DNA from 2 places in the Lysinibacillus sp. NPDC093190 genome. Region 1 is predicted to be linked to the other one. Evidence: riboswitches for the same ligand, from Rfam matches in the RefSeq annotation. Region 1 holds a riboswitch; the other holds the start of a gene.
What was found. A riboswitch is a leader RNA that binds a small molecule or an ion and turns the genes downstream of it on or off. The one in region 1 is predicted to bind FMN.
Positions count from the first base shown of each region.

Region 2: linked by a shared signal. The riboswitch ahead of ribE (riboflavin synthase) and the one ahead of ACQKOF_RS20065 (ECF transporter S component) in region 1 are both predicted to bind FMN.

Region 1 is NZ_JBNNVG010000030.1:17,170-33,266, forward strand. Features, by position in the region: gene ACQKOF_RS20010 (segregation/condensation protein A) at 1-364, shown strand, start outside; gene scpB (SMC-Scp complex subunit ScpB) at 336-929, shown strand; gene ACQKOF_RS20020 (D-alanyl-D-alanine carboxypeptidase family protein) at 1,016-2,086, shown strand; gene ACQKOF_RS20025 (pseudouridine synthase) at 3,226-3,957, shown strand; gene resA (thiol-disulfide oxidoreductase ResA) at 4,288-4,821, shown strand; gene resB (cytochrome c biogenesis protein ResB) at 4,835-6,511, shown strand; gene ccsB (c-type cytochrome biogenesis protein CcsB) at 6,508-7,695, shown strand; gene ACQKOF_RS20045 (response regulator transcription factor) at 7,865-8,581, shown strand; gene ACQKOF_RS20050 (ATP-binding protein) at 8,574-10,349, shown strand; gene sigX (RNA polymerase sigma factor SigX) at 10,433-10,966, shown strand; gene ACQKOF_RS20060 (RNA polymerase subunit sigma) at 10,963-12,267, shown strand; FMN riboswitch at 12,583-12,780, shown strand; gene ACQKOF_RS20065 (ECF transporter S component) at 13,002-13,589, shown strand; gene ACQKOF_RS20070 (sodium-dependent transporter) at 13,742-15,088, shown strand; gene ACQKOF_RS20075 (STAS domain-containing protein) at 15,154-15,540, opposite strand; gene ACQKOF_RS20080 (methyl-accepting chemotaxis protein) at 15,769-16,097, opposite strand, start outside.
Region 2 is NZ_JBNNVG010000014.1:20,504-36,600, reverse strand. Features, by position in the region: gene ACQKOF_RS12575 (arginine deiminase family protein) at 22-957, opposite strand; gene ACQKOF_RS12570 (transcriptional regulator SplA domain-containing protein) at 1,120-1,347, opposite strand; gene ACQKOF_RS12565 (TldD/PmbA family protein) at 1,567-2,955, shown strand; gene ACQKOF_RS12560 (TldD/PmbA family protein) at 2,959-4,302, shown strand; gene ACQKOF_RS12555 (QueT transporter family protein) at 4,459-4,968, opposite strand; gene ACQKOF_RS12550 (3-oxoacyl-ACP reductase) at 5,121-5,876, opposite strand; gene ACQKOF_RS12545 (DUF2829 domain-containing protein) at 5,932-6,153, opposite strand; gene ACQKOF_RS12540 (GNAT family N-acetyltransferase) at 6,431-7,285, opposite strand; gene ACQKOF_RS12535 (histidine phosphatase family protein) at 7,554-8,117, opposite strand; gene ACQKOF_RS12530 (ATP-binding protein) at 8,536-9,840, opposite strand; gene ACQKOF_RS12525 (spore germination protein) at 10,568-12,013, opposite strand; gene ribH (6,7-dimethyl-8-ribityllumazine synthase) at 12,197-12,664, opposite strand; partial or broken gene ribB (3,4-dihydroxy-2-butanone-4-phosphate synthase) at 12,718-13,311, opposite strand; gene ribE (riboflavin synthase) at 13,342-13,980, opposite strand; FMN riboswitch at 14,122-14,247, opposite strand; FMN riboswitch at 14,373-14,498, opposite strand; gene ACQKOF_RS12505 (SDR family NAD(P)-dependent oxidoreductase) at 14,661-15,416, opposite strand; gene ACQKOF_RS12500 (ATP-binding cassette domain-containing protein) at 15,508-15,834, opposite strand; gene ACQKOF_RS12495 (ABC-F family ATP-binding cassette domain-containing protein) at 15,756-16,097, opposite strand, start outside.

The DNA.
Region 1 (16,097 bases):
AATGGCGTTATTTGATTTGAACGTCAACATCTATGACATGCTTGGGGCCTTTCAAAAACTGATGCGTCGAAAAAAATTAAAAAAACCACTAAAGACAACTGTAGCGAGACAGGAACGCTCAGTGAAAGATCAAATGCGTTCGGTTGTCGATTCATTACGATCTACAGGTGGACGTGCATCATTTTCCGAGCTTTTTCCCTATGAAGATAAGCCAACGCTTATTCTGACGTTTTTATCCATTCTGGAACTGATGAAACGTCAGATCGTCATCGTAGAGCAAGATGGTAACTTTGAAGAATTAACAGTTACATTACAGAAGGAGGAATGGGATGATGATGACGAAAACAATGATGCTACAGAGTAGAATAGAATCCTTATTATTTGTCGTTGGAGACGACGGCTTAACTATTAAACAATTGTCACAACTTTTAGGTGAACCGGAAGAGTTAATCGTACAGACAATGGAAGTGTTGAAAACAACATATGAAGAAGATTTAGCTAGAGGCCTCACTATAAAAGAAATAGCGGGAGTTTATCAGCTTATAACAAAATCTGAACTAGCAGATACCATTCAAAGATTAGTAGAAAATCCAACTGTTCAATCATTATCGCAAGCCTCGCTTGAGGTATTGGCTATTGTGGCATACAAACAGCCAATTACACGTGTAGCAATTGAAGATTTACGCGGTGTGAAATGTGAAAGACCTATACAAACGCTCGCTTCGAGAGGGTTAATTAAAGAAGTTGGTCGCTCAGAAGGGACAGGACGTGCAATCTTATATGGTACAACAAAAGAATTTTTAAACTACTTTGGTTTAAATAGTATAGAAGAAATGCCGCCTTTACCTGAAGATGAGCTAGTTGAAACAGAGCAAGAAACAGATTTATTTATGACGAAATTCCAAGAAACCTTTAGTGGAGTAAAGTAAATAAACAAGATTTAAAGGTATAATACTTTACTTGAAACATAAATATAATCTATATTTTCCTATTACTTTTAATAAGGAGTGGCTCGTTGCTTCGGTTAGTACGTTTAATATTGTTCATGATAGTTGTGGTAATGTTAATGCTTCCTCAAACCAGTTTAGCACGGGGTGGTAGCGGATATGCTGTCTTGGATGGTGATACAGGCCGTGTTTTATTCGAATCAAATAGTGATGCACGGTTACCAATTGCTAGCTTAACAAAAATTTGGACAGCACTCGTTGCTATTGAAAATAGCAATCTTCAAGATGAAGTGGTTATTTCACCGAGGGCTGCAACGGCTGAGGGCTCGTCAATTTATTTGCAGGCAGGGGAAAAAGTTACGGTAGAAACACTGTTATATGGTTTGATGCTACGATCAGGAAATGATGCAGCAACAGCTTTAGCAGAGCATGCCGGTGGATCGGTTGAAGGGTTTGTCAAGTTAATGAATGAGCGGGCTGTTGTTTCGGGTCTCACAAATACAGTTTTTATGAACTCGTCTGGCTTGCACCATGATGAGCATTTATCGTCAGCAAGAGATACTGCTGAAATGTTGAGAATTGCTCTTCAAAATAAAACTTTCAAGAAGATTGCCTCCACAGTTCTATTTCGTGCTAATACTGAAAATGGGATGTTATGGGAAAATAAGCACCGGTTATTACGAGAAGGGTCAGGGGTTGCAATCGAAATAGGTGATGAGACACAACTACCTGTTAATGCATTAAAATCAGCAAAAGGTTCAGCATTCGCTGGAAAAACAGGCTTTACAAAGGTGGCTGGTCGGACCCTTGCAACCGCCTTCCAAAAGAACGGGCAAACATGTATTGTCGTCACTTTGAATGAATCCGATGACTGGAATGTACATCGGGGGTTAGCGAACAAGGTTTGGCAAGATTACAGTCTTGAGACTGTAGTGAAAGAAGGTAAATATAAGGTCAATAAAAACCTATCCATTCGTATAGAGCAACCAATTCGTTTGCAATTAAATAAAGAAGAAAAAGAAAGTGTAAGGCAAGTTTTGCATGTTTCACGAAAACGTAAGGAAGGTGTACTATCCCTCTTTATTGGTGAAGAGCGTATATATGCAGTGCCAGTAAAAGTTGAATCAGCGGATCGTTAAAAGCGATTCGCTGATTTTTTTGTTTATCTTTTGTAATTACTAGCTGAATGGCCCGCAGAAACGTAGTGACGAGGAGAATGAAGCCAAGCCGGGGAAAGCGACAACTCGAAGTGAAAATAACCTTTGTTTATTGATACACTTTTTGTATATTTATTCTTCTGTCGACAAGCTGTGAAGATATTGTAAAGGTTGAGAAAACAATTGTAGAAAAAATGGTATGAGTTTACCAGAAAAAAATTTGCACATTACAAGATGGGATCTACAATTGAACAATCTTTATCAACAAAGTTATCAAGAGCGAAACAATTCATTAATAAAGAATTAAGGAACTATGGACATAGAATAGATATAAATATAGTGAAAATGAGTAATGATGAAGAGCTGCCGATAAATTGTGGCTCTTCATGTTTATATTTTTAAAGCGATTGTTATTGGATGAAAAGAATGAGAGGATTTGATTAAAACTGGATCATCATTAAAAAGTTGGGGATGGCATTTGTTAAAACGTATGCAATTTAATTTATATAAGTTGATTGGAGTGAAGGCTGTGCGACAAAATAAAGTAAAAGGATTCATACACAGTTTTATGTGTGAATCTTTTTTTCTCTTTGAAAGGTAGATGTCGATAAAATTCAGAAGTTGGGCGATAAAACATGAAAGTTTATCGATAAAACTCAAAAGTTGGGCGATAAAATTTAAAAGTGTTCCGATAAAATTCAAAAGTTGGAGACATTTTGTCAAAGCGTATCCTGTGATAACGCCTTCGAGCCAACATCCTGTTGCTGTCGCTACGTTGCACTACGCTTTCGCACAGAAAACATTTGCTCTGCCGCTTCGCTTTAGCGCAAAAAACATCTGTTAGCCCGACGCCCCCAGGAAAGCGTCCAGTCGGAACGGAAATTAAGTCTACGTCCTGGTGAGGATCCTTAAAATTCAAGTGCAAATTATCCGAAAAATAGTTGATAAAAACTATTTCAAATCATTTAATTATTTATCCATAATTAGTTTTTCTTTAATAATGTATAAAAGTATGACATAATTTTCACAGATTAGCGGGAAAAATAACCTTATTCATAATGTGCGAATGAGGTTTAATGCTTGGTGTCAAACCAAGGTGAATGAAAATTAGAGGTGAAAGAATGGAAAGATTACAAAAGGTCATTGCGTATGCTGGTGTGGCGTCTAGACGTAAGGCAGAACAATTGATTGTAGAAGGTAAAGTTAAAGTGAACGGAGTTGTAGTACGTGAGTTAGGTACAAAGGTTTCCAACTCAGATACGATAGAAGTAGAAGGTGTGAAGCTTGAGAAAGAGGATAAGGTTTATTATTTACTATATAAACCACGTGGAACGATTTCAGCTGTAACAGACGACAAAGGACGCAAAACTGTCACAGATTTGTTTAAGCATATCCCGCAACGAATTTTCCCAGTTGGCCGTCTCGACTATGATACATCTGGCTTATTGCTATTGACAAATGATGGCGAATTTTCTTATATGCTGACGCATCCAAAGTTTAAAATCGACAAAACATATATTGCTCGTGTTAAAGGTGTCCCAACGATTGAAGGTTTAAAAAAGCTTCAACGAGGAATTAAGTTAGAAGACGGCAAAACAGCTCCTGCGATGGTTAGTATGACTTCATTTGATGAAAATGCAGGTAAGGCAATCTGTGAAATTACGATCCACGAAGGGCGAAATCGCCAAGTGCGTCGCATGTTCGAGGCGATCGGTACTCCTGTTGTTAAACTAAAACGTGAACGCTTTGCCTTTTTAGATTTATTCGGGCTAGCTCCGGGGGAATATCGTGAACTAACAAAGCATGAAGTGAAGCAATTGCGAGTGTTAGCGGAGACAGGAAAACTCGGATAAATGAGCATTTTCTAATAGAAAGTGAAATACTTCTATGTGCAATAGTAATGTATTCACTTTCTTATTAGTGAAATCGTTCATAAATCATTCATAATTATTAGCTAAGCGTTTGTGTATCATTTTGCTATAATAGGTAAGAATAGCTCACCTAGATTAGTTTCATCATTTATCAGGTGGTGTTTGACGCATAAGTGAATGACAAATATAAAATTTGACAATCATAAATGTTGTAAATCAGACGGTAAAATCTATACATATGAATGTTTGTATGAAAAGCTTAGCGTCAATTGTAGTTACTCTAAGCCGTAAATTGATAGGGGGTTTATTAACTTGGAGAAAAAGAAAAAACGTCTCGTCATTCGTACCATTATTTTGGCAGTCTTAGTATTAGCAATTGGTTACACGGTATACGGAACAGCAACAAAGGATAAAGTAGAGTTATTAGCAGTAGGCTCTAAAGCACCAGACTTCACGTTAGTAGATTTAAACGGTGAGAAACATAAACTGTCTGATTATAAGGGGCAGGGCGTATTTTTGAACTTCTGGGGAACTTGGTGTAAGCCTTGTGAAAAGGAAATGCCTGCAATGGATCGTCAGTATAAAGTTTTTAAAGATCAAGGTGTACAAACATTAGCGGTCAATATTGCCCAAACAGATTTTGAAGTACAGAATTTTGTCGATAGATATGAGTTAACGTTCCCAGTAGTTATTGACAAAACGAAAAGCGTTCAGACTACCTACAATGTAGGTAATTTACCTGCAACTCTCCTTATTGATCCAGATGGTAAAGTAGCCAAAATCATTACTGGTGAAATGACGGAGGCAAAAATTGCTTCGTACATGGAATTAGTGAAGCCAAAATAAGGAGTAAATGACTATGGAAAACATCATTTGTGCTTGTGGTCATAGTAACCCATATGGCACGAAGCTTTGTGAGAAATGTGGTCGTCCTTTAACTGAGGAAGGTAAACAGACAAAAGTTGTTGATATGCGTTACGATGGAACGGCAATTCGTTCAAAAACGTATAATACAACATTTGTTGATAAAATTTGGAATTTCTTCTCGAATGTAAAAGTGGGGATTGCCCTCATTATTATAACGTTGATCGCAGCGTCAATCGGAACAATTCTACCGCAAGCGATATATGTTAATGCCCCGGAGCCTAGCAAAGCTGAGTATTATGAAAAAGTGTATGGTGTATTAGGCAAACTCTATAATAATTTAGGACTTTCTCATTTATACAACACTTGGTGGTTCCAAATTTTGGTAGGTATGCTTGCGATATCGATTATTGTTGCGAGTTTAGACCGAGGTTTACCATTGCATAAGTCTTTAAAAAATCAACGCGTTAAACGTCATGAAAGTTTCATGAAACGCCAACGGATCATTGCGGAAGGGCAAGTGCCAAACGCTGATGAAACGCTTGATAAAGTTGAGCAAAAAATGTCCGAATTAAAATACCGTGTTCGTCGTGATGGAAGTGCACTGCTAGCAGAGCGCGGCCGCTTTGCTCGATATGGCCCATACATAAATCATGTCGGTCTCATTATTTTTTTAACAGGTGTTATGTTGCGCTTAGTACCTGGTTTTTATGTGGATGAGACGATCTGGATCCGTGAAGGTGAAACACGAGCTATACCAGGGATGGACGGTTATTTTATTAAAAATAATAAATTTATATTGGAAACCCATGGCGAAAAGCAACAGGGCGGGGAAGCGAGCCAAGGTGTAAATGTTATGGCGAAGAACTATCAAACGGACATCACGTTATACAAACAACCTGAGGGAGCTCTTCCAGGAGATTCAGACAATCTTGAAAAATTGAGAGATTACTCTATTCGTGTCAATCATCCGTTAAAAGAAAACGGTTTTGCGCTGTATCAAATGAATTATCGTCTTAACGAGTTGAGACAGATGAATTTTAATTTAGTGGATAAAGCAACAGAAGAAGATTCGCTAGGTCAAATTGAAATTGATTTAACGAATCCTAAAAAAGAATATGATTTAGGAAATGGTTCCTCAGTACAAATTCTTGTTTATACACCAGATTTTGATGGTTTTGAAAATGGAGAGCCACAAACAAAAACATCAATACCAAATAATCCGGCATTTTTATTTAGAATGACAACACCAGAAACGCCAAAAGGTGAAGTAAGCTTTGTAGAGATCAGAAAGCCACCACTTGAACCACTTGGTGAAAACAAATATAGAATGAAATTCGCAGGGGCAGAGATGCGTAATTCATCAAACTTTACAATTCGTAAGGATAGTACGATACCAATTTTATTTGTTGGTGGTGTTATTTTCATGATTGGTGTAGTAATTGGCTCGTATTGGAACCACCGACGTTTATGGTTACAGGTGGAGCCGAATGGTCGAGTGTTAATAGCTGCCCATGTGAATAAAAATATGTTCAGTATGAAAAAGGATTTAGATATAGTCACTACATTTGCTGGTCTACCGCCATATGAAGATCAGTTAGATAAGCCTGAAGATGTCAAGAAATCCACAAAGCCAGGCATTAAAGAAAAGGAAGGTGACAACACCTTATGAGTTTGATTGACATAAGTGGAAACCTATTATTTGTAGCATTCATAGCCTACCTAGTTGCAACTTTATTGTTTGGTGGTTCGATAAAGCAATCGAATGCAACAGGCAAAAATACCGAAAAATGGGGCAAAGCGGCAATTATTGTAACGATTATAGGTCTACTTTCGCAACTTGGTTATTTTGTCACTCGTTGGATTTATTCAGGGCATGCACCTGTTAGTAATATGTTTGAATTTACGACTGCGTTCGGAATGTTCATTGTTGGGGCATTCGTATTGATTTATTTTATTTATCGAGTGACAGCTCTAGGATTAGTAGCATTACCTGTGGCGCTATTAATAATTGCCTATGCGTCGATGTTCCCGAAAGAGGTTAGTCCTTTAGTGCCGTCTTTACAAAGTTACTGGTTAACAATTCATGTTATTACAGCTGCTTTAGGGCAATCAATTTTAGCGATTAGTGCAGTAGCAGGACTAATTTATTTATTAAAAGTAGTTGATTTAAAGAAGCCTTCTAAACAACGTTTCTGGTTAGAAGCGGTAATGTTCTTCCTTGTGGTAGTAGTTGGTTTCGTAGTTGCTACATCCGTTTTTAATTTGATGGATTACGATTCAAAATATACTTATGTTGATAAAGAGGGAAATGAACGTCAAATTGAATACAAAATGCCGCCAGTATTTGGTATGAATGAATATAAGGCAGTGGAAGAACATGGCATGTCTCCGTTAGTAGAAATGCCTGCGCTCATTAATGCGAAGAAATTAACAACAGTTGTGTGGTCATTATTAGTAGGATCTGTATTATACTTATTAATTCGATTAATTGCACGACGTCGAATTAGTGCGATTTTCCAACCTTTTGTCAAACGAGTAAATTTACAATTAGTTGATGAAATTGGTTATCGCTCAGTGATAATTGGTTTCCCAGTATTTACGTTAGGTGCTTTAATCTTTGCAATGATTTGGGCACAACTTGCGTGGAGTCGTTTCTGGGGATGGGATCCGAAGGAAGTGTGGGCACTAATTACATGGTTATTCTATGCAGCATTCCTACACTTACGTTTATCAAAAGGCTGGGAAGGTGAAAAATCTGCATGGTTAGCTTTAATTGGTTTTGGAATAATATTATTTAACTTAATTGCTGTTAACTTGATTCTTGCAGGTTTACACTCATACGCATCAGCTTAAACTGATTTGATAAAAACTGATTCATTTGAGACATATGAGATTTTTACGTCGCTAGTATTGGAAAGAAGAGCCTTCTTGCTGTGGCAAGAAGGCTTTCTTTTCTTTTCAATATGTGCTGTACCATGTACAATAGTAGGTAGAGAAAGATTAGAAGAGAGGGATCGTGAAAGTGTCAGAAAATATTTCAGTATTAGTTGTAGATGACGAGGATCGTATTCGACGCTTATTAAAAATGTATTTGGAGCGAGAAGGGTACCTTGTTGACGAAGCAGAAAATGGTGAACAAGCGATCGAAAAATCTTTAGAAAAAGAGTATCACTGTATTTTATTAGATATTATGATGCCAGAAAAAGACGGGCTTGAAGTTTGTGCGGAAATCCGTGAACGAGCAGCAACACCGATTATTTTATTAACTGCAAAAGGCGAGGAAGCGAATCGCGTACAAGGCTTTGAGCTTGGAGCAGATGATTATATTGTAAAACCATTTAGTCCTCGTGAGGTTGTGTTACGTGTGAAGGCTATATTACGCCGTTCACAAGCATTCTCACCTTCGACAAATGCTTCTTCTTCAAAAGATTTAGTTGTGTTCCAACATTTAATGATCGATCATGATGCGCACCGTGTAACAGCGGAGGGTATTGAAGTTAATTTAACGCCTAAAGAGTATGAATTGCTTTATTTCCTAGCTAAATCACCAGATAAAGTATTTGACCGTGAACAATTACTAAAAGAAGTTTGGCATTATGATTTCTTTGGTGACTTACGTACAGTTGACACACATGTAAAACGTTTACGTGAAAAGCTCAACCGTGTCTCTGAAAACGCTGCAAAAATGATTGTTACTGTATGGGGCGTTGGCTACAAATTTGAGGTTGTCAATGAATAGAATATGGAATAGTGTTGTCGGGAAGCTATGGGTAACCATATTGCTTCTCGTTTCATTTGTATTATTTGTTTTCACGATTTTAATGCTTGAGTTCCTTCAGAATTACCATATGCAACAGGCAGAAAGCTCTTTGCGTCAAACTGCAGCAACGGTTGCAAGTATAGTAGATGATAATGAAACAGCAGAGTCGACTTTGGAATTATTAAAAGATATTTTACCTGAAAGTACGAATGCGCTTATTGCTATTAACCATGACAGAGTTTCTTTTGCTATGCAGGAAGGTGTAAATAAAAAAGAAATCCAGGATATGATTTTAGCTAATAAATCGTTCCAAGAAGTTTTTCAATCAGATAAACCGATTATTAAGGAAATGATGATGCCGTCTTCCACAGACGAAGAAAAAATGGATTCGTATGTTGTGCTAGGTTTCCCAGTAAATGTGGAAGATGCAGTGCACGGGGCTGTCTTTATTTATCAAAGTCCAGATGCGCTGCATAAAACATCGAAAGAGACAACGAAAATTGTCTTTTTATCTGCGTTCATTGCCTTTGTGCTGACGACATTTTTTGCGTTTTTCCTTTCATCACGTATTACATCACCATTACGTAAAATGCGAGAGTTGGCGTTTGAAATTTCTAAAGGGAATTTTGAAGCGAAGATGCCGACTACACAAAATGATGAAATTGGCCAGCTTGCAGTTGCCTTTAATCAAATGGGACGTCAATTGAAACACAATCTAGAAGTGATCAATCAAGAAAATGAACAGCTTTCAAATATTTTGACATCGATGACAGACGCAGTTATTACGTTTAATCGTGACCGTACAATATTATTAAGTAATCCGCCAGCTGACCGTTTAATGCAAAAATGGTTTGTCAATAAAGGCTCACAAAGTGCGAAGCCAATTCCGCCAGAGCTTTATCATATGCTCGACCATGTACTGATGTTTGAGGATAAGCTTGAAGAAGAAATTGAGATGGATGGAAATTACTACACGTTTACGATTAGCCCTCTTTATAGTGAGGAATCGATACGTGGAGCGGTTGCGGTTATTCGTGATATGACGGAGCAGCATCGCTTAGAGAAACTGCGTTCAGACTTTATTGCTAATGTGTCTCATGAGCTACGGACTCCAATCTCGATGCTTCAAGGTTATTCAGAGGCCCTAATGGATGATGACTTTATTCAGGATCAAGAAGAACGAAATGAGATTACAAAAATTATTTATGATGAATCGAAGCGTATGGGACGCCTCGTAACAGATTTACTAGACCTTGCGCGTATGGAAGCGGGGCATATGACACTTTACAAGGATGAACTTCCAATTAATTCAACATTTGAACGTATTACGCAAAAATTTGCACAGGTTGCAAAAGAGAAACATGTTCGTCTGATATTTGACAGTGAATTTAATGACGAAGCTACGATTAGTATAGACGAGGATCGGATTGAACAAGTACTAACGAATTTAGTTGATAATGCTCTCCGTCATACTGCTGAAGGGTCAGTAACAGTGAAGGTTGAGCAGGAGCCAACCTTTGCCAAAATATCTGTTCAGGATACAGGGCATGGTATTCCACAAGAGGACTTACCATATGTCTTTGAACGTTTCTATAAAGCAGATAAGGCACGTACGCGTTCTAAGGGCGGAACTGGCCTAGGTTTAGCTATTGCTAGAAATATTGTCAAGGCACATTCAGGCAATATTATGGTAGATAGTGTGCTGAAAGAGGGGACTATCTTCACGTTTTATTTACCTTTTGATTAATACTATTAAAGAGTGGTATTAATTGGATGTAACTTCTGTGGACATTAAGACGACAAATATAAATAGAACGGGGGTGGAGTGCTTTGAATGACTCCGTGTTCCATCGATTATACGATGCATATCATCAAGACGTGTTCCAGTTTCTTATTTATTTAGTAAAAAACCGTACACTTGCTGAGGATTTAGCGCATGAGGTTTATGTTCGCGTATTGCGCTCATATGACCAGTTCGCAGGAAATAGCAGTGAAAAGACATGGCTTTTTGCTATTGCTAAAAATGTCGCTATTGATCATTTTAGAAAGCAGGCTGTACGCCAAAAACATTCACTTGATTTTTTTGACTGGGAAACGGAACAGCTACATTCAACCACACCATCACCGGAAGACGTATTGCAGGCCAGTGATGAATTTATGCAGGTGCAAGCAGCACTTGAACACTGTACAGGTGACCAAAAAATGGTCATTATTATGCGTTACTTTCAAGATTTATCGATTGCAGAAACAGCGCAAATACTAGATTGGACAGAAGCGAAGGTAAAAACCACTCAGCATCGTGCCATTAAATTTTTAAGGCAACAGCTACAACAGGTTAGAGAACAGGAGGCGAAACGGCAATGACACATAATCAATTTGATGATGACCAACTTGAACATGTATTGAATAATGCCCCTAAGCTTTCTGACCGCCGTTCGAAAGAAGAAATATTAAAACGATTATTGGCAGATGCTCGCTTGCAGGATAATGTCCATCTTCAAGAAGTTATACAACAACCAATAGATGATGAAATAACATCGCAAGAGCAACAACACAGTATGCATACGCAACAAGAAAGTACCGAGACAGCAACAACAAAGAAGAAAGCTCGTAAATGGCCAATCTTTATGAGTGTTGCAGCAGTTTTCGCTTTAACAGTACTTACAGGCTCCATGTTCATGAATCATAATGATGCAAAAATAGACCAGGCTAATGCTCCTGAACCTTCTCAATATTCAACATTGCAGGATAATCGCGCAGCAAAAAGCTCTGTCAACCATGATAAAATTATGGAGTCCAACATAGTAGCAGACCATGCACAGATCATGTCACTACGATCATCTGTTTATGAGGAAGATTTAACAGATGCAGTAGTGTTCCGTATTGGTTTGGCAAATCGTGATAAGAAAAGTGTACCGATGACGTATATCATACCAAATGAACGAGTTGCTACTGATTTTGGGAAGAAAAAGCCCACAACCCTACAAATGTATGAAAAGTATGCGCCACAAATTGATGAGAAAGCAAATGGTTTTACTAACTATCATCCATATAAAGGGGAAATAAAGGAGAAGGGTGATAAATTGGTCCATGTATTGCCGAAGAAAGATGACTTTGATGTCGCTTCAGCAGATACAGACGAATATTTAGGGACAATACAGGATACATTCTCAGATTCCGAGTATAAAGATATTGAGTTTGAAAATCCTGATGGTACAGTCCACGAGCTTGCCAAGGAAGAAGATTCAAGTAAACCCATGGCATTAACAAGCTCAAATCATTTTAATTATTATTTATATAAAGATGAAAATGGGGCTGAATATTTATCACCTGATTCTCGTAAAACTTTTTCCACAGTTACAGAAGCTCTTACTGTTATGCGAAATAATAATGATGATGCATACTTTCCTGTCGTACCGGAAAATATAACATACACTGTGAAAGAGGTAGCAGAAGGCGTTATTGTTACATTTGATGAACCGCTTGATTTAACGACAATAGACGCGGTCCGTGCAACTCAATTAATTGAAGCTATGATGCTCACTGCTGCAAGCTTTGATAAACAAGTACGTCTAGACAATGTTGTACAGGAGAGCTGGGAAGGATTTGATTTGAAAAATTTCTTGCCAAAGCCTGTAGGAGCCAATAAACGATATATGCCATAAAAAGCATAACAACAAATAGACGAACGGAACTTAAATATTTTTTTTGGAGCATTCTCGCCTTTGTATGTGCGTGAATGCTCTTGGCATTTTATAATACCAATAGCAAAGAAGTTAAGGGAACGATAAATTGCCTGATTGGTGAACGCTAATAAGCAATTGGGATGCGTAAAACCTCTACTGATTACAGTTTCACTTTATAAGGATATTAACCGAGTATCTGTAAAACATACAAGTTTAATCGGGATTTTTTAAGCAAAGCTATTTACTTTTTTCTAATAATTCATTATAGTAAGGCTATGAAACAAAAAAATAATGATTCATCTTCGGGGCAGGGTGAAAATCCCGACCGGCGGTAATAGAGTTGTAAATCGCTAATATTTCCTTCAAGTCATATTAGCTCGAATGATTTACTAAATGCTCTTCAGCCCGCGACCTGTGCAAATAATTTTTTGCATGGCTGACTTGGTGCAATTCCAAGGCCGACAGTTAAAGTCTGGATGGGAGAAGATGGAGGTACGATCGTCATTCATTGTTATGAATTTAGCTATGAACGAGCGTTTATTCGATGTGTCTTCACACAGCGTATGCTCTAAAATAGTTAATTAATGGCGTTCTTTAATCATGCCTATTCTCCCTTATGCTCTTTTGCATAAGGGTTTTTTCATGATAATTATTGATTAGGTCGTAACCTTTCTTCTTGCGAGATTGAATCAGCAAAGAGGAGAGAGTTTTCTATGAAGAAAAATGTTAAACTTCAATCGTATATTACGATTGGCATGCTGAGCAGTATTTCGTTTTTATTAATGCTTTTTAATTTCCCAATTCCACCATTTCCAGCATTTTTGGAAGTAGACTTCAGTGATATGCCAGCATTACTAGCAGCGATCACAATGGGACCTGTAGCTGGTATTTTAGTAGAATTCTTTAAGAATGTGTTGGACTGGGTTTTCTCAGGCACGCCAACAGGAGTACCGGTAGGACATATCGCGAACTTTGCAACAGGTATTTTATTTATTCTACCAGTTAGCTTTGTTTTTAATCGCGTCAAAACAGTTCAAGGTCTTATCGGAGGTTTAGCTGCTGGAACAATCATAATGGCAGTTGGAATGAGCATTCTTAACTATGCAGTATTTTTACCTATGTACACTTACTTTTTAGGTATGGAGCCTGTTGTAGGGGATTCACTATATAAAATGATCGTAGCTGGTATATTGCCATTTAACATTGTGAAAGGTATTTTAATTACTATCATTATGGTATTGCTATTCACAACAATGCGTAAATGGATTGATCATCAGCGTTCCATGTATTTAACAAAATAATTGGAATGAAACCTCGAGCTGTTAAACGCTCGAGGTTTTTTATGTGAGTTGGATAATATTGCGCAAAAGTAACGTATAGAATTAATCTAGTCGGGTTTAGTATTTTAATGTAGAATAAGGAAGAGCTTAGAATGTTAGAGGAGTTTGAAGAGATGAGTGAAAAAAAGAGTCAGTGGTCTAGTAAACTAGGCTTTATTTTAGCATCGGCAGGAGCTGCGATCGGACTAGGAGCAATTTGGAAGCTTCCCTATGTTACTGGACAAAGTGGTGGGGGAGCGTTTTTCCTTATTTTTGTTCTATTTACATTGTTGATTGGTTTACCGATGTTATTATCCGAATATATTTTAGGTCGTGGTACACAATCTGAGGCTGTGACTGCCTATAAAAAAATTGCACCTACGAAAACAGGCTGGGCTTGGGTTGGGCGTATGGGTGTACTCGGTTGTTTTTTATTGTTAAGTTTTTATAGTGTTGTGGGAGGTTGGATTTTTATCTATAGTGGCCTTGGTGTGACTGGGGCTGTTATTGATCCTGCCAATGATCCTAGTGAACTATTTGGAAAGATTATAGGAACACCATGGATTACATTACTAGGTTTAGGATTGTTTACGCTAGTAAATGTACTAGTCATTTCACTTGGTGTGCAAAATGGTATAGAAAAGGCTAATAAGTGGATGATGCCTTTATTATTTATTATGTTTATTGTACTTGTTGTGCGGGCTTTAACATTAGATGGAGCAATGGAGGGGGTTAAATTCTTCTTGTGGCCGGACTTTTCCAATATAACTGGAAAGGCTATATTAGAAGCGTTGGGGCAGTCCTTCTTTGGATTAGCGGTAGGATTTTCTTGTCTTGTGACGTACAGCTCCTATTTAAAGAAGGATGTGAGCTTACCGAATTCTGCAGGCTCCGTAGTTCTTCTCACTGTGCTTGTATCGTTCTTAGCGGGATTGGCAATTTTCCCTGTTGTATTTGCTTTTAATTTAGAACCAGCGTCTGGACCGGGCTTACTATTTATGGTTCTGCCAACAGCATTTAGCCAAATGCCCTTTGGTGAAATATTCTTAGCAATGTTTTTAATATTATTTTTATTTGCAACGTTAACCTCTTCCTTCAGTTTATATGAAATTATCGTAGCGGCATTTATGGAGAAAAGGCGTATGTCTCGTCCTGCATTGACAATGCTACTAGGTGTAGTAGTCTTTGTTGCGGCGATTCCTGCAGCTCTTTCATCGAGTACATTGGCGGACATATCAATCTTTGGAAAAACAATTTTTGATGCAACTGACTTTTTAGTATCTAATTTAATGCTTCCGTTAGGTAACTTGTTGATTGCTATCTTTATTGCGTATGTGGTTGATAAAGAATTTGTGAAGAAGGAATTATTAATAGGAAGTCAAATGGGGCAGGGGTTCTATTCAACATATCATCTATTGATGTTAATAGTAGTACCTCTTGTCATTATCGTTGTGTTCGTAAATATGCTTTTACAATATTAAAAAAAGTAGGTTGCGTTCCGTTTAATAGGAATGCAACCTTCTTTAATGATGGGGGCAACAATAGGTTAATATTCACTAAGCGATAGCTCACCTAGCCAGCCTTCTTTAATGATTTGTCTCGCTTTCTCTTCGCTTTTCGTAATAGGGAATACTTTATCGACTTGCGAAATAGCAAACAAGTTGCGAATGAAATCATCGACGACAATAATGGCGATTTTCTTTTCTTTTACAGATACTTTCTTGGCGAAATTGACGATCATGCCAAAGCCGGTACTATCAATGTTTGTAACCTTGTGCATATCGATAATGTATCCATGCTTTGTTTCCAAGCTTAACGATTGAAGCTCTTTTTTTATCTCTTCAATCATCCCGTATTCTAAATCGCCAGTAAACGCAATCAAAATATAATCAGCCTTTGTGTCGATATCCATCGCAATTTTTTTCTGATTCATACTATAGTGCCTCCATTTTCTTTTTCATGTTAGGGAATTCTCATTCTTTAGAGAAAATCAAACAAAAGACATTTGTAACTGCCGTTTCACTTACGTTACATAAAACATCTGTAGCTGACGCTTCGCTTTCGCTACCAAAACACTTGTAACTGCCATTTCACTTACGTTACATAAAACATCTGTACCTGTCGCTACGCTTTCGGTACAGAAAATAATTGCTGAAAGAAATTAAAACTTGAATTTATTGACTTCATTTTGTAATTTATCAGCAATTGATGCTAACTCATCTGAACTTTGAGTAATTTCTGCAACGGTTGCATATTGTTCTTCCGATGTTGCGGCAATTTCCTCTGTTGCTGCTGCGGAGTCTTCAATAATACGGGAAATATCTTGAATGGCTTGTTGAACACCTAATGAGTTATTGTTTACATGCGTAAATGCAGCCTTCATTTGCTCAACGCCTTTTTCTGTTTCTTCAACCTTTTCAACAATTTCCTTTAAAGCCGTTCCTCCTTTATTGATAATTGTTACTTGCTCCTCTACAGCTAGCAAATTAC
Region 2 (16,097 bases), on a different contig from region 1:
ATCAACCCTCCTGCCTTTTTGCTACTTTCTTAACAATGGTAATGTCATGCAACGAATGCCACCACCGCCTTTTTCAAGCTCCGATACATCAATTTCTATCAAGTTCTTTTTTTGCAATAGTGGATGCTTCGTCCATTGCTGCTTCGTTGCTTGCTTACTAATCAACAGTGTTTCAGGATTAAGATTTATAAAATTGATATCAGGGATTGTATTATATTTTTCAAGCCAGTAAACGTCAAAGCCATGGTGATTTAAAAATTGCTCAGTCATTTCAAAACGACTTGTTTGAGCTGTGAATACATGTACAGGAAAATAACGCATAAAGTTTTTAGCTATTAGCAGATTAGCGTTCGTAACATTACAATTCATATCTAAATGAAGTGTATCGGAGCGTCTTGGCAAATCAATAATCGCAATTTCCGAAAATCCTTCTTGGAAGATACGATCCTTGATACTTTCCACAGCCTCTAACGTTGTTCTCATTCCAATATTAATAAGTACGGCATCCTTATTTAAAATCAGCACGTCTCCACATTCTAAAGCAGTAGAAGGTTGTTTAACTTTTAAATTTTTTTCTGGAAACCACTTTTCTAATAATGAGTGTGCATGTGGATACTCTGGACGCCTTAGCGAACTACCTGCCTCTCCAAGGAAAATACTATTTCCTATAACACAGGCAAGATCGCGTACAAAGTACCTATTAATAAGCTGCTCACTCACTGTTTTCTCATCATTTGTTAGCTCTTTCGAATAGTCAATAACATGGACACCCGCATTTTCTAGCGTTGTCTTAAATTCCATGAAATTCTCCATTGCTTTTACATGATTGACAGCAGCACTCCATCCTACATTTTCAGCTATTGTTAAATCTGTTACATCTAATTTTGAAGGTGCACAAAGCATAACAGCCTTAAGCTCTTCATGCTCCGACCAACAATTTGCTTGAAATGAGTCCATAATGTATTCTCCCCTTCTTCATTACTATCTCTGTTAGCGTTACCATTGAGATTGGGATTATACTAATCAATTTCCCCTTGGCGTAATGGCCGCTGTCGCATGAAAACAGTAGTTATATTCCAGGAAAATCAGTTTTTATAGACTTAGTATGTTCTACCTCCATCAATGAAAATATTGGTGATAAGCTTGCTCAGCATCCATTTCGCTTGTAAATATTAAAATATCGTTTGTTAGCGGATAATACGACTCAAAGAGAAATAGCGACTGCTCATTCGGATTATCTGGATTGTGCACTACCGCCACTTCCTGTATGTTTACTACTTCCTCAATAGACGGATCTAGATAAAAAATATAAACAATATCCCCTGCACTATATTGCTGTTGCTTCATTCCATCACCTTCCTATTCCTTTCCACTAGTTTGGTGTAAGAAGATGTTAAATATAATTAATTTTTGATTCTCATGTAGATATTTATTGGAGATATTCCCCTATTCATAACACTCCCTATCATAAAACGTCACAAATAGAATATATATAATCATGTGATATACTTCACAAATACAGAATTTTTGAATTATTTGGTATACTTTAGAAAAGGAGGAGAAAATATGATTAAACAATCAGTTATTGAAAATGTACTTGAAGCAGCTCTTTCTACAGGTGGCGATTTTTCCGAAGTTTTCATCGAGGATAAGTTTGTCAATGAATTAACATTACAAAGTGGAAAAATTGAACAAAGTATTTCAGGGCGTGATTTCGGCATTGGTATACGCATTTTTTCTGGACTTCAAAGCATCTATACGTACACAAATGATTTTTCAGAGGAAGGCCTACTAGCAGCAGCAAAACGAGCAGCACTTGCCATTAAAGGAGGTACTACTGGAACGATTCAACCACTGAAAAAAGAAATTATTACGCCTATTCATAACATTATCATTCTACCAAACAGCGTGGAGCATGCTAAAAAAGCAACAATCATGCGAAAGACTAATGACATTGCTAGAAATTATGATGAACGCATCAGTCAAGTTAAAGTAAGGTATCTTGACGAAGAGCAGCATGTTTTAATCGCCAACTCAGAAGGAAAATTTGTAGAGGACAAGCGTATTCATAGTCGACTTGCCATCCAGGCAACTGCCTCCGAGGGCAAAGAAATGCAAACGGGCTTCTATGGTCCTGGTGCTCATGCAGGCTTTGAATTTATCGAAAATCTAGATCTGGAGCACTATGCTGGTGAAGCTGCACGTATTGCAGTCACTATGCTTCATGCCGATGAATGTCCTAGCGGTAAATTCCCAGTCATCATTGATAATGAATTTGGTGGCGTTATATTTCACGAGGCTTGTGGTCATGGACTTGAAGCAACAGCCGTCGCGAAAAACAATTCCGTTTTTGCAAATCGTCTTGGTGAAAAAGTTGCCCCTGATATTGTTACATATATTGATGATGGCACACTTCCAAACGAATGGGGTTCCCTTAACATTGATGATGAAGGGGAAAAAACGCGAAAAAATATCTTAATTGAAAATGGTATTTTAAAAGGCTACTTGATTGATAAATTTAATGGTCGCCGTATGAATGCTGAACCAACAGGCTCTTCACGTCGCCAATCCTATCGTTTCAATCCAACATCCCGGATGACGAACACATATATCGCTCCAGGCACTTCTACACCTGAAGAAATTTTTGCATCTACCGAATATGGTATTTATGCAAAATATATGGGTGGCGGGCAAGTAAATCCATCGACTGGAGATTATAACTTCGCGGTTATGGAGGCTTATATCGTAAAGGATGGAAAAATTGATCGTCCTGTACGTGGTGCAACACTTATAGGCAACGGGGCAAAAACATTACAGCAAGTTGATCGTGTTGGAAATAATCTTGCGCACGGTGCTGGCATGTGCGGATCAATTAGCGGTAGTATTCCTGTCAATGTTGGTCAGCCGATGATTCGTGTTAGTGAAATGACAGTTGGAGGAACAAAGGGGGAATAAGTTATGAACATTGCTGAATATCAAGAAAAACTACTAAATAAGGCGATAGAAGCCGGTTTTATAGAGGCTGAAGTTTATTATGAACGAAAAAACTCTTTTCAATGTATGTTATACGAAAGTCAGATTGATAGCTATGAAACGTCTGAAGATGGGGGCCTAAGTCTACGTGGGCTACATAACGGAAAAATGGGTTACGCCTATACAGAAAAACTAGACGATGAATCGATGTCCTTTTTAATCAACAGTGCAAAAGAAAATGCAGACATTCTAGATGAAGATGAGGGCATAGATATTTTTGAAGGCAGTAATGAATACACGCCATATGAATTTTACAATGCAGAATTAGAGACGATCGGAATTCCTGAAAAAATTAAGCTACTTCGTTCAATTGAACAAAAAATTCGTGCATACGATTCCCGCATTGTAACGCTTGATTACTGTTTTCTTCAAGAATATACTACTGAACGTTCATTAGCGAATAGTAAAAACCTTTCCTTATCACATAAGGAGAACGGTTTAGTCATCTTCCTTTCTACAGTTGTGAAAGAAGGTGAGGAACTGAAAACGGGTGGGTATTTGAAAATGACACGTGATTTTTATTCTCTCAATGCTGATGAAATTGCCAAAGCAGCAGCCGAGGAAGCACTTGTGAATCTAGGTGAGAAGTCGATTCCATCTGGAAAATACCCAATCATCCTACGCTCTGATGCGACAGCTTCTTTACTAAGTACTTTTATGCCTATATTGTCAGCTGAAAATGCACAAAAGGACCAATCTCTCTTAAAAGGGAAAGTCGGACAAAAAGTAGCGTCAGATGCCTTTACATTACTGAATGCTCCATTCCATCCTGAAGCTTTGTCTGGAGCAAGCTTTGACGGTGAAGGTGTTGCAACAAAGGAGCAGGCTATAATTTCAAATGGAACACTGCAAACACTTTTGCATAATAGAAAAACGGCAAAAAAGGAAGGCCGCGAAACGAGTGGGCATGCACATAAAGACTCGTACAAAGGTACTTTATCAATCGCACCTCAAAATTTATATATTTCACCAGGTAAGCGATCACAAGAGGAGTTAATGGCCTCAGTTTCTGAAGGAGTACTTATTACTGAATTATCTGGCCTTCACTCTGGTACGAATACGGTTTCTGGTGATTTTTCAGTCGCGGCAAAAGGATTCCATATTCAAGATGGTAAAATTGCATCACCTGTGAAGCAGATGACAATCGCCGGAAACTTCTTTGAGTTTTTAAATAATATCGAAGAAATCAGCTCAGAGCTTTACTTCCTGCCAGATGGGTATGGCTCTTCATCTCTCCTTGTAAAGGAATTATCTGTTACAGTGGAATAATATAGAAAAGAATTTATTGAGGGAGACACGATGTGAAGGTTCTCTAAATATTCAGGTGCTCCCCCTCCTTTTCCGCCGACTCATCGCAAACTAGGTTTCTTATAGAGTCAAAAAAGCAAGTCCCCTTTTAATGGTGACTTGCTTTTTTACTTCAATTTATTTCGTCAAATCAATTTTTTTATTTAATAAATAAATAGTCATACCACCAACAGTCATGGATAGCAATTCTCCAACACCTACTGTAAACCAGGTTGCCCAAAATGGAAGATCATTGAGAATTGTTAATTGTCCTGCAACTGTGAACATTGATATAGCAAAAATCAATGCAGTTATAACCATTTTCACAATATCATTTGTTATATTTTTCGTTACTCTTCTGCAAAGAATTAAAACGAGAAATGTCGCAATTCCACCAATAGGTACATCTAATACCCACGTTGGTGACATGAAATTTGCTAGTACTACTCCTAGAGTCACTGCTAACACATAGCGCTTGTTATATAGGGCCAGGTAGTTAAACATCTCCGACAAACGAAGTTGAACTGCCCCAAAACTTATAACTGACAATAAAACAGTTACAGCCACATATAAAGCTGCAACAAGTGCCGTCTTTGTAAGTTCGGTTACAGAAGTACGGCTAGAATCTTTTACAATAGATGTATGCAATTTTATTCTCCTTTGTAAAATAGCATATCCGCTATTTTAGTAATAACTACGGCCAAAGGAAGAGAGCTTTTCGCCCTATCTGAAGTGCCGCAGTGCAAGCTAGATTTTGCTTACTTGCGTATTATAGCAGAAGAATTTACGATTGAACAATACTATTTAGTAAGCCATCCGCCATCAATCGGTATAATGGCTCCGTGTATATAATCAGCTGATTGACTAGCCAAATAAAGTGTTAAACTCGCTACTTCACTTGGTTGGGCCCAACGTCCAGCAGGCGTTTCATCGGCGACCCATTTTGCGATTGCACCATCACCTTCAAAATCTGCCTTGTTCATTGGTGTTTGAATGGCTCCAGGTGCAATGGCATTGGCGCGAATTCCTTCACGACAATAATCTAAGTCTAACTGCTTCGTATAGCCTACAATCGCATGTTTAGACGCTGTATACGCCGCGCCACCACCGCCTGCAACAAGCCCTGCAATAGATGCCATATTAACGATTACCCCAGATTTTCTTTTTACCATATGGGGTAATATCGTATTTGTCACAAAAAATGTACCCTTTACATTGGTATTCATAATTTTATCCCAAAGCGCCTCATCTGTATCAAGCGTTTTTGCAAAGCCATCTAAAACGCCAGCGGTATTTAATAAAATATCTACTTGCTTAAATATTGAAATCGCAGCTTCAAATGCTTGCTCTACATCGTTCTTATTACATACACTACCTACTCTATAGGCAAATTGTTCAGGATATTGTTGATGTAAATTTACTAACCCTTGCTCATCTAAATCAAACCCGAATACACTCGCTCCATTTTTTAAAAATGCAATAGCTTGGGCTTGACCAATACCTGATGCTGCCCCCGTTACAAATACCGTCTTGCCCTTATATTCTTCAAACTTCATATATATCTCTCCTCAAAAAACAAAGAAACCACCTCATTTGAGATGGCACTTTCGATTAATTGACAATTATCCAATCTTCCGCTAATAAATCACAGACTGTTGGTGTGAACATTGTATAGCCCTCACCACGTACATTAATTAAAAAATAAGGATTCAAAGCCTCGCCATCATGTTCGCTTTGTCCAACAAGCTTCACATACAACTCAGCACCGCCCCAACCTTTACGAATTACTTTTTCTCCCGCTTTTAAGCGTGGTAATATCTCTTCAAACGTCATTTAAATTCATCCTTTATTTACATTCTTTATTGGATTAGTATACTGGAATTCTTGAATGTTGACAACCTGGTACAAATCCAAATAAAGATGACTAGCCCTCAAGCAAAACCTTATAAAGTATTTGTTGCCTATTAAAGTCCGCAATGATTTTATAAGTATTATTATCATTCGTAGAGAAAATCTCTGTTCCACTTTCCAGTTTAGAGTTTAATAAAATTTATCTACGTTGTTGTTCAGCTTAACGTTGACATTTCAAACCGTCCCTAATTCTCTCTACTCATCTCGCAAACATGTTCTTCTTCATTTGCACTTGCTCTGTCTTCACCTCTAGCCCATTTTCCATCAAATAGCTCGCCGCTGGATTGCTTGCTAAAAAGTTAACTGTGGCTAAATTTACTTTGTGATTTGTAATGCTAGCGATAAAGTGTGGAATATGTTCTACATTGCCATTCTCCAATAGCTCTAATTGATAAAGCACTATGTGGTCGATGGCTCCATCCTTATCCCATACTATTTTATATAACATATAGCCAATCGCTTCATTATTCTCGTTGTAAAAAACTTTAGCTTCACCTTGTTTATTACTTTGCCAACTACATTGCCAAGGAACATCTTCCTGATAAAAAGATAAATGTGATAGCTGCTCTGGTCTAATAGTTTCCACATGAATTGTGGCTTGCTGTTCTACTTTAGCTTTATATTCGCCACTTAAAAATAGCAATTGATTTGTAATTGTATAGCCATACTTCTCATATAACGCAATTGCTACTTTATTCTCTTTTATAGCTTCAAGCGTTGCAACTTCCACATTCTCTCTTTCATAGATGGCGATAGTTTCTTCCATTAAAACACGAGAAACACCTTTACCGCGATAGTCTGGAGAAATGCCTGTTCCGCCATTCCAAGATGTTTTCTTACCATCTATTTGTCTGAAGCCATTTAATACAATACCCACAGGATTATTATGATCAAATGCGACGATTGAAAGCTCTGGCGATAGTCCTTCTCCAACGATTCGGTTTAAAAACATCTCTTCATTCATTTCTATTTGTACAAAATACCCCTCAAAGCCTTTATTCCAAGTTTTTAAAGTTTCCTCTAAAGTGCACTGTGAGACCGTTTTTATGTCCATGCTTATCTCCCATCTCTTTATCAATTATGCCTCGGCATAATTGTGTCCGGAATCGGCTTTATGCTTAGGCCTGCGTGATGCAGGTCAGTTAGCCGTTATCGCATAGATGCGATGATTTTAGGCTAACATCCTCTAAGGACTCCTTTCCGATTCCGTGACATCCGCCGGAGGCTTAACTTCTTTCAGCTTTAGACACCCGCTGAAAAGCAATTTAGACCCGCATTCATCTCACCACCTATTGAGGTGGGAGGCTTCTATAGAAAGAAGTTTAATTTGAGCTACTACCTAAAAGTGATAAATCTTCTAAAGTTAATTTTTTTATTATTTCATAACCATTTCCAGGACCGTTTGGCTTAACAATAACCATTCCGATGTTTGAAATTCTCCCTAATCCAACACCTTCAGGAAAGCTATGAGCAATGATCACTTGATTCATCCCCTGTGGTGGCTTTCTTTCTAGCACTGATTGTAGAATTGATAATATATTTGTTTTTTCAACGATTGGAATGTTTCCACCCAATTTATAAATTTCATATCCAAGCGGATCAATTTGGATATAGGCATAAGGAAATGCAAGCTTTGCCGTTTCAATTGTTCGACAAAAAGGACTTGCGACAATCGGTGAACTGATTGGAATTTGTAAATAGCGTAGTATTTGTCCAAAGTAAATGGCTTCCCTTCGCCCAACTTCAGACAAATTTCTTTGAGTAGAACAATCTTGAAAATTTAAATATGACTGATCTACCCCGACAGTTGCCTCGCCATGCCTTGCATACAAAATGAATCCACCCTTTTTCAATAAATCCAAGATTGATTTATCCAAATATTTCATCTCCTCCTAATAGAATACCATGTTGATTATTAGAAATATATGAAATGAATTGCTCAAAAAATGTAAATATGAAAGTTGAAACAGCTTTTAGCAGCGAAGGAGTTACTTCATCGAAAGAGCAACTAAATTTGCCGGAGTAATTCCTTTATTTCACCTGTAAAATTTCCTATTTAGCCGGTAAACCCCTTTACTTCGCTGCTAAAACTCCCTCTTTCGCCGGTCGTGAACTTCAATCAATAAAGATAAAAAGAGGCTGGGACATAACTAAATGGCTCCTTCGAAAAGTCGAATAATTTCTAAATTAACAAAACACGATAAATAGAAAAACCGAACTATTCCGAAACACTTCATAAGCGTTTCATTGAATAGTTCGGTTTTTTTGTTGGCTGAAACACTTTTGTCCCAGCCTCTTAGAAATTTACTTTATTGGAATGGTTACTATTGCCGTTGTCTCTAAATGTTTGGATGAATCGATAGAAATTTGACCTTCGTACTTATTGACAATTTCATTTACAATAAACAGGCCCTGCCCTCTTATTTTACCACTTTCTGGTTTCTTAGTGGAAAATCCTTGCTTGAATATTTGCTCTGCTTCCACAATATTTGGTCCGGTATTTGTAACCTTAAATTCATATTGCTTGTCATCAGCTTTACAGCAAATTGTTATTTTACGCTGCTCTTCCGATAATTCATTTGCCGCATCAATCGCATTATCTATTAAATTCGACAAGATTTTGATTAAATCCGTTGTTTTAATTTTATTAAATGCATCCTGTGATACTGAAAAATCCATATCAATATTATGATTTTGTGCAGTTAGTTTTTTCGTTTGTAATAAAATCGACAAGCCAGGGTGATCAATATTTAATTTGAGAGACTTAATTGCCTGAACCTCTTTGGATAGTGAATATAAATATTGTTTGGCCTGATCAGGTTTGTCTAATTGCAGAAATCCATGCAATACTTGTATATGATTTGTGAAATCATGTCTTAAAGAGGACACGGAACTGATTAAAGTTTTAATTTCTGCTTGATATGTATCTTCTGTCGCTCCAACTTCCTCTGCCACTTCTTTTTGATACCATCTCTGTAAGAAGAAAACAGAGCCGATAACGATTAAAATGAGTACACCATTAAAAATAAAGATAAAAAGATTGTCTTGGATCACTTTTCCCTTGATGTCATTTAATGTGTCTGCACTAATATCAATGCCTAAGTATGCAATAATCTCCCCTGTTTCATCCTTAATCGGTGCACCAACAGTTAAGTAGGAGCCATGTACAGAATCTTGTATTACATCTGTTGCAAATGTTTCTCCATTATAAGCTTTTTGCACTTGTGTCTCGGGTACTGTACAGTCCATTCCGATATCAAAGCCTTCAACTTCACTTGGTAACCCCATAATCATTGCTTTGGATACCTTTGGATTAACAATATCTAATGTATAAACAAATAAAGCACTTAATTTTACTCTTGCATCATTTAAGTAGCTTCTCAATTGCCAATAATAATCGTTTTTCTCGGGGTTATCTAAAAATTGTTTGTACGCCTCTACATCAATTGAAGATGCAATAGAATTAGCCGCTTCCAGACTTTGGTTCGCGATTGACTCTTCTACGGTCTTTTTCATTTTTATATAGGATGTAAAGATGTTTAAACTTGTAAACAATATTAATAAGATAATTGATAGTAATAAAATTAGTTTTATTTTTCTTGTTTTCATACTAACTGGTACTTCCTCATCTATAGACATGAATAATGCCTTAATTTAGTTGGGCTTGGCTTTCGCATCAAATACAAAAATCGTTAGCCGAAGTTAACATCATGTCATACTCTCCACTAGGGAAACGATTCTATCCAATATTTCTATTATACTATAGTAATCTTCTTTTTTATGGTTACGTCCTGAACCGGCTTGGGTAAATGCATACCATTCAGGTTTCTTCGCCTCTCTAAATCAAAATATTCGTTCTTATCTTATCATCCTAAGCGAGTTTTGACTATTACCACCCCACATTTATCGCCACTTACTTTTTGGGCTATCTCCTTCCCATTACTGACGTTGAAGAAGTCTGTCAGGAACTAATAAAATTCTAAAACAATTTTTATTTTTCGAGCGAAACATCGTTCTAGTCGCAACCATTAGTTTAATAATCCTTCCCTAGAAAGTAAACTAAAAAGGAGAAGCATTTTATCATGCCCCCTCCTTATTATATATTGCTTATTCCATTCCATCATTGTTGTTTAGATCAATCCAACCGTTTAACCTTTTAGGAAGCGTTAGAGCTTCGCCCAAATAATCTTTAAAGGAAATTGTTATCGGTTCTGCGTCCTCTCCTAATGTAATTGGTTTTCTATATTTATCGTAAAGCTTCAAGTAAATATAAGGTCAAGTGAAAAAAGGAAAAAAAAACAGGCCTATAAAAGCCTGATCTCTACATGCTAAGTGTTTATTTTTTCCTACTCGATGTCTTTGTATCATCCTGTACATTTAAAAATTTCGGTCGCTTACGATAACCTGAAGGAGATAAGCGAACTAAAGATCTTTTAATATCCTGCCAGTCTAAATCTGCTCCCATATTTAAGTAAGGAACACCTAATACTCGTAAATTTGCAGTATAAAGAAGTATGAAAAACACCGAAACGAAAAATCCAAATAACCCTAAAAAGGCAGATGCTAAAACAATGATTAACCTGAGAATACTCATTGCTGATACAATAGATTGGTTGACGAGAGTAAAGGCTGCAATACTTGAGGTAGCTATCACTACAATCATGGAAGGGCTTGTAACACCCGATTTAATGGCTGCATCTCCAATAATTAATCCCCCGACAACACTTATTGAACCACTAATAACATTGGGTAGATGTATATTTGCTTCTCGAAATAATTCAAACATAAAAAGCATCATTAATATTTCAAGAATAGTTGGAAATGGAAGCCCCATTCTTGATTCAACGACTGTTGCCAATAGGATGAATGGCAATTGCTCTTGATGGTGGGTTGTTAGTGCTAGCCAAAAACCTGGTAAAAGTATACTGATTAAGATAGCCATAATTCGTAGTAAACGCTCCATTGAGCTTACAATAATCGGATACTCATTATCTTCACCAGTTTTAAAAAGTAACATTGAATTAGCAGGGATAATGATAGCATATGATACACCATCAACTATGATGATAATGCGCCCTCTACTTAAAGCTTGTACAGCAAAATCAGGGCGTCCAGTATAATCATGTTTAGGTAGAATTTTGGCACTCTGCTCAATTCTTTCCATCAATAAATCCCCACTAAATACAATATCCGTATCAATTCGTTGCAGCTGTAATTTTATTTTCTCAAGCATCTTTTGATTTACGACATCTTCAAAATAAAGTACAGCCACAGTTGTTCTGGATCGTTTACCAAGTTCATACGTCTCAACACTTAATGAATTAGTAGGTAATCGTTTTCGTAATAAAGCAATATTAATAAAAACATCCTCAATAAAATCATCTCTCGGACCTTTGACAACTAATTCAAGAGTTGTTTCTTTAGGCTCCCGATTCGGTTTTTTAGCGATATAACTTGAATACAGCAAATTCATATCTTCAAAATAGAGTAAAACATGTCCTTTATAAACTCTTGTAATGGCATCATCTTTACTTGATATTTTCTGAAGATGAGGAACGCGTAAATTGTTTTGTATATGTTCTTCTATCATTTCCTCCGATGTTGCAGTAAATAATGATTGAACTCGTTGTACAATAACGGTCTGCAGTAACCGCTCATTAATCATCGCTTCACATTTTATCAAATGTACTTTATGTTGCTGAAAGAAATACTCTTGGAATATCACATCAGCAGAGCGTTGAAATAGTGACTTCAAAGATTTCAAATTTAACTCTTGTTCCATTGATGAAATATTCCTCATCTCCTACTGAACCAGCTCCAAATTAGTACATTTATGAGTAATAACATAAATACACTTACGGATATTTTCCCCATTCTTTAAAAAAATATTCAAGGATACTTGATGTTAAAAATGCTTTCTCAGAATAATTCCCTATGAAATTTCCATACTATTATTAGGAAAGATTTATCCAATCATCTTCTTTAAATTTGCCATTTCAATAGCAGACATTGCCGCGTCATAGCCTTTATTCCCGGATTTTGTCCCTGCGCGTTCAATCGCTTGTTCAATATTTTCAGTAGTAACAATGCCAAAAATAACAGGTACATTTGTTGTTAATGACACATTTGCAATTCCTTTTGCTGATTCATTACATACATAATCATAATGTGTTGTTGAGCCACGGATTACTGTACCTAATCCAATAATTGCATCATATTTCTTTGTTTCAGCTAACTGTTTTGCGATGAATGGAACTTCAAATGCACCAGGAACCCATGCTACATCGATAGAATTCTCATCCACACCATGACGCTTTAAACCATCTAATGCACCGTCCAATAATTTGCTTGTAATAAATTCGTTAAAACGACCTACTACTACTGCTATTTTTAAATCCGTACCAATTAATTGTGCTTCAAATTTTTTACCCATTGTCCTTTTCTCCTTTTTTATAATGTCATTGTGTTTTCTTCTATTATTTGTTGACGACGATATGTTGCCAATGCTTCAATTGAAATCATTTTTAAATGATGTTGCGCTGCATATTTAACGAGGTCATTAAAGCGTAGCATTTTGCCGTTGTCGCCCATAATTTCACAAATAACTCCCGCAGGAATACTATTACACAGCTTGGCCAAATCGATTGTTGCTTCTGTATGTCCTCTACGCTCTAATACACCATTGTCCATTGCAATTAACGGGAATACATGGCCCGGTCTACGAAAATCCGCAGCTTTTGCTTGTGGCTCTAGCATCTTTTGTATAGTCATTGCCCGTTCAAAGGCGCTAATTCCAGTTGTTGTGTCTACATGATCTATACTAACGGTAAATGCCGTTTGATGATTATCTGTATTAATACTAACCATAGGCGTTAATGCTAATTTTTGTGCAATCTGCTGTGAAATCGGTGTACAAATAAGACCTCTTCCATAGGTCGCCATAAAGTTAATCGTTTCAGGTGTCATAAATTCCGCAAGTGCGAGTAAGTCCCCTTCGTTTTCTCGGTCCTCGTCATCTACTACAATAATCATCTTACCTTGTTTTAAATCCTCTATTGCTTCTTCAATTGAATGTAGCAATATCTCCACCTCCAGTTCTTAGAGTATTGGTTAAAACCCGTTTTGTGCTAAGAAGTCTCTTGTAATGGTCGGTGGTTCCTGTCCATACTTAAGTTGATGCAAAATGTATTTTCCAACTAAATCGGTTTCTACATTGACGAGATCACCAAGCTTCTTCTTACCTAAAATGGTTTCCTTGTAAGTGTGAGGTATCAGGGATACTGTGACACCATTTTTCTCGACATGAAAGAGTGTTAGACTCGTTCCATCAATTGTGATGGAGCCCTTTGGAATACAGTAGCTCGTTAACTCCGTTGATAGTTCAATATCAATATAGACTGCATTTGCTAATGGCCGCTTGCGCACTATTTTCCCTACCCCGTCTACATGTCCGGATACAAAATGACCACCGAAACGTCCATTAGCTGACATAGCGTGCTCTAAATTTACCGGATCTCCAACTGCCAGCTGCTGTAAATTTGTTGCGCTCACTGTTTCAGGCATTACATCCATCGTTAGCTCTTGTTCATTAAAATGTATCACTGTTAAACAAACACCATTGACCGCTATACTGTCCCCGAGCTTTACATCCTCTACCATTTTCTTTGAAATAACGGTAATTTTCATACTTTTTCTATCGCTTTGCATGGTTTTTACGGTACCAATATCCTCAACAATTCCTGTAAACATTTTTTCACCTACTTTCATTCATTTAATAATTTCCGTTCAAACAAAAAACCCCTTAGATTAAAGGGGTTTGGGAGTTTATATACATAAGACGTCAACAAATAAACCTCATGGATACAAAATTTTTCCATAGGCTGTCATCTCATCGTTCTTCTCCCATCCAGACTGTCACTGTCGGTTTTGGATTTGCACCAAATCAGCTTGCGCTCACGGACTTTGAATTACTTCATCACCGCCGATTGGGAATTTCACCCGACCCCGAAGAACTACTGCTATTTAATTTTTTAGCTAAATAAAACAAAAACTACTTCCCAACTAAACGACGGGAAGTAGTTAACATAAAAGCATAATCAAATAAACCTTATAAACTCAAGCGAATTTAAAAAGTTCACACTTTTACCCTTCTCCCATCCAGACTATAACTGTCGGTTTTGGATTTGCACCAAATCAGCTTGCGCTCACGGACTTTGAATTACTTCATCACCGCCGATTGGGAATTTCACCCGACCCTGAAGGATATTTTTATTTAGCTATTACTTACGATAACACTATTTTATTTTATTATCCAGATAATTGTTTATAAAAATTTTTTCTCTAATTCATTTCACATTCGCGACATAAAAACAGCCACCACCTTTGGTCATTAAAAAGACCAAAGGCGTGCTGTTCCAAGGACAATAAATTTATACAGTCAAACTACCGTCAACAGAGACAACAGCACCAGCCATGAAGCTAGCTTTATCCGAAGCTAAGAATAGGACCGCTTCTGCTACTTCTTCTGGTTCACCATGACGTCCCATACGTACACGTGACATTTCTTCGGGTACGTATCCTGTTTTTTCAAGTGTTTCAGCAACACTATGGAATAATGGTGTAACGATACCACCTGGACACACAGCATTAATACGAATACCTTTATTTGCATACTCGATCGCTACCCCTTTCGTTAAACCGATTACTGCATGTTTACTTGCGGAGTATACAGCGATACTGTGTTCTGGACGAATACCTGCCGATGAAGCAGTATTTATAATCGACCCTTTACCCTGCTTTTCCATTACTCGGATGACATATTTCATGCCAAGAAAAATACCTTTTACATTGATATCCATAAGACGATCGTATTCTTCCAATTCTACCGTTGTAAATGGTGCGAATTTTTGAATAATGCCAGCGTTATTGAAGAATACATCGATACGGCCATATGTGTTTACCGCTTGCTGTACATAATTCTGAACATCCTCTACTTTGGAAACATCCGCTTTAACGAAAATTCCTTCACCGCCATTTTGTTGAATTAGTTTAAGGGTCTCTTCTCCAGTTTTCTCGTTAAAATCTACTAACACAACTTTATAGCCATTTTCAGCAAATTTAGTACTAGTTGCTCTACCAATTCCACTACCTGATCCAGTAATAACTGCAATTTGATTATTTGTCATACTCTCTTCCTCTTTTCGCTTTTATATTTTATTAACTAACACAAATATTTTCTTAATAGGTGGTCCTCTTTGCCTTTCCATGTTATGTCCCTTAGTTTAATTTCATTTTCATGTAATCGTCATAATTACCGCTAAAGATACTCGTACCAGTTGTGGAAAGCTCCACCATTTTGTGTGCTAGCTTATTAAGAAAATATCGATCATGCGAAATAAAGAAAAGTGTTCCCTCAAAATTCAAAAGAGCCTGTTCCAATACTTCTTTACTAAATAAATCAAGGTGATTAGTTGGCTCATCCATAATAAGCACATTAGCTTTTAGCAATACGAGTTTCGTTAAAGCTACTCGTGCCCTCTCACCTCCACTGAGGGTAGATATCTTTTTAAAAACATCTTCACCAGTAAATAAGAAATTCCCCAAAACAGTACGAACTCTCGCTTCTTCAATGTGCGGGTAATACTCCAGACCTCATGTAAAATGGTGTTATTTGGATGTAAATTCGATTGCTCTTGATCGTAGTAACCTACCGTAACACCATTCCCCCAAGTGATAACACCACTATCTGGACTAATCTCCTTTAACAGCGTCTTTATTAGTGTTGATTTTCCAACACCATTCGGACCAATTAATGCAACCTTATCACCACGATGTAGCTGAAAATTAATATTTTTTAATAGCGGTTG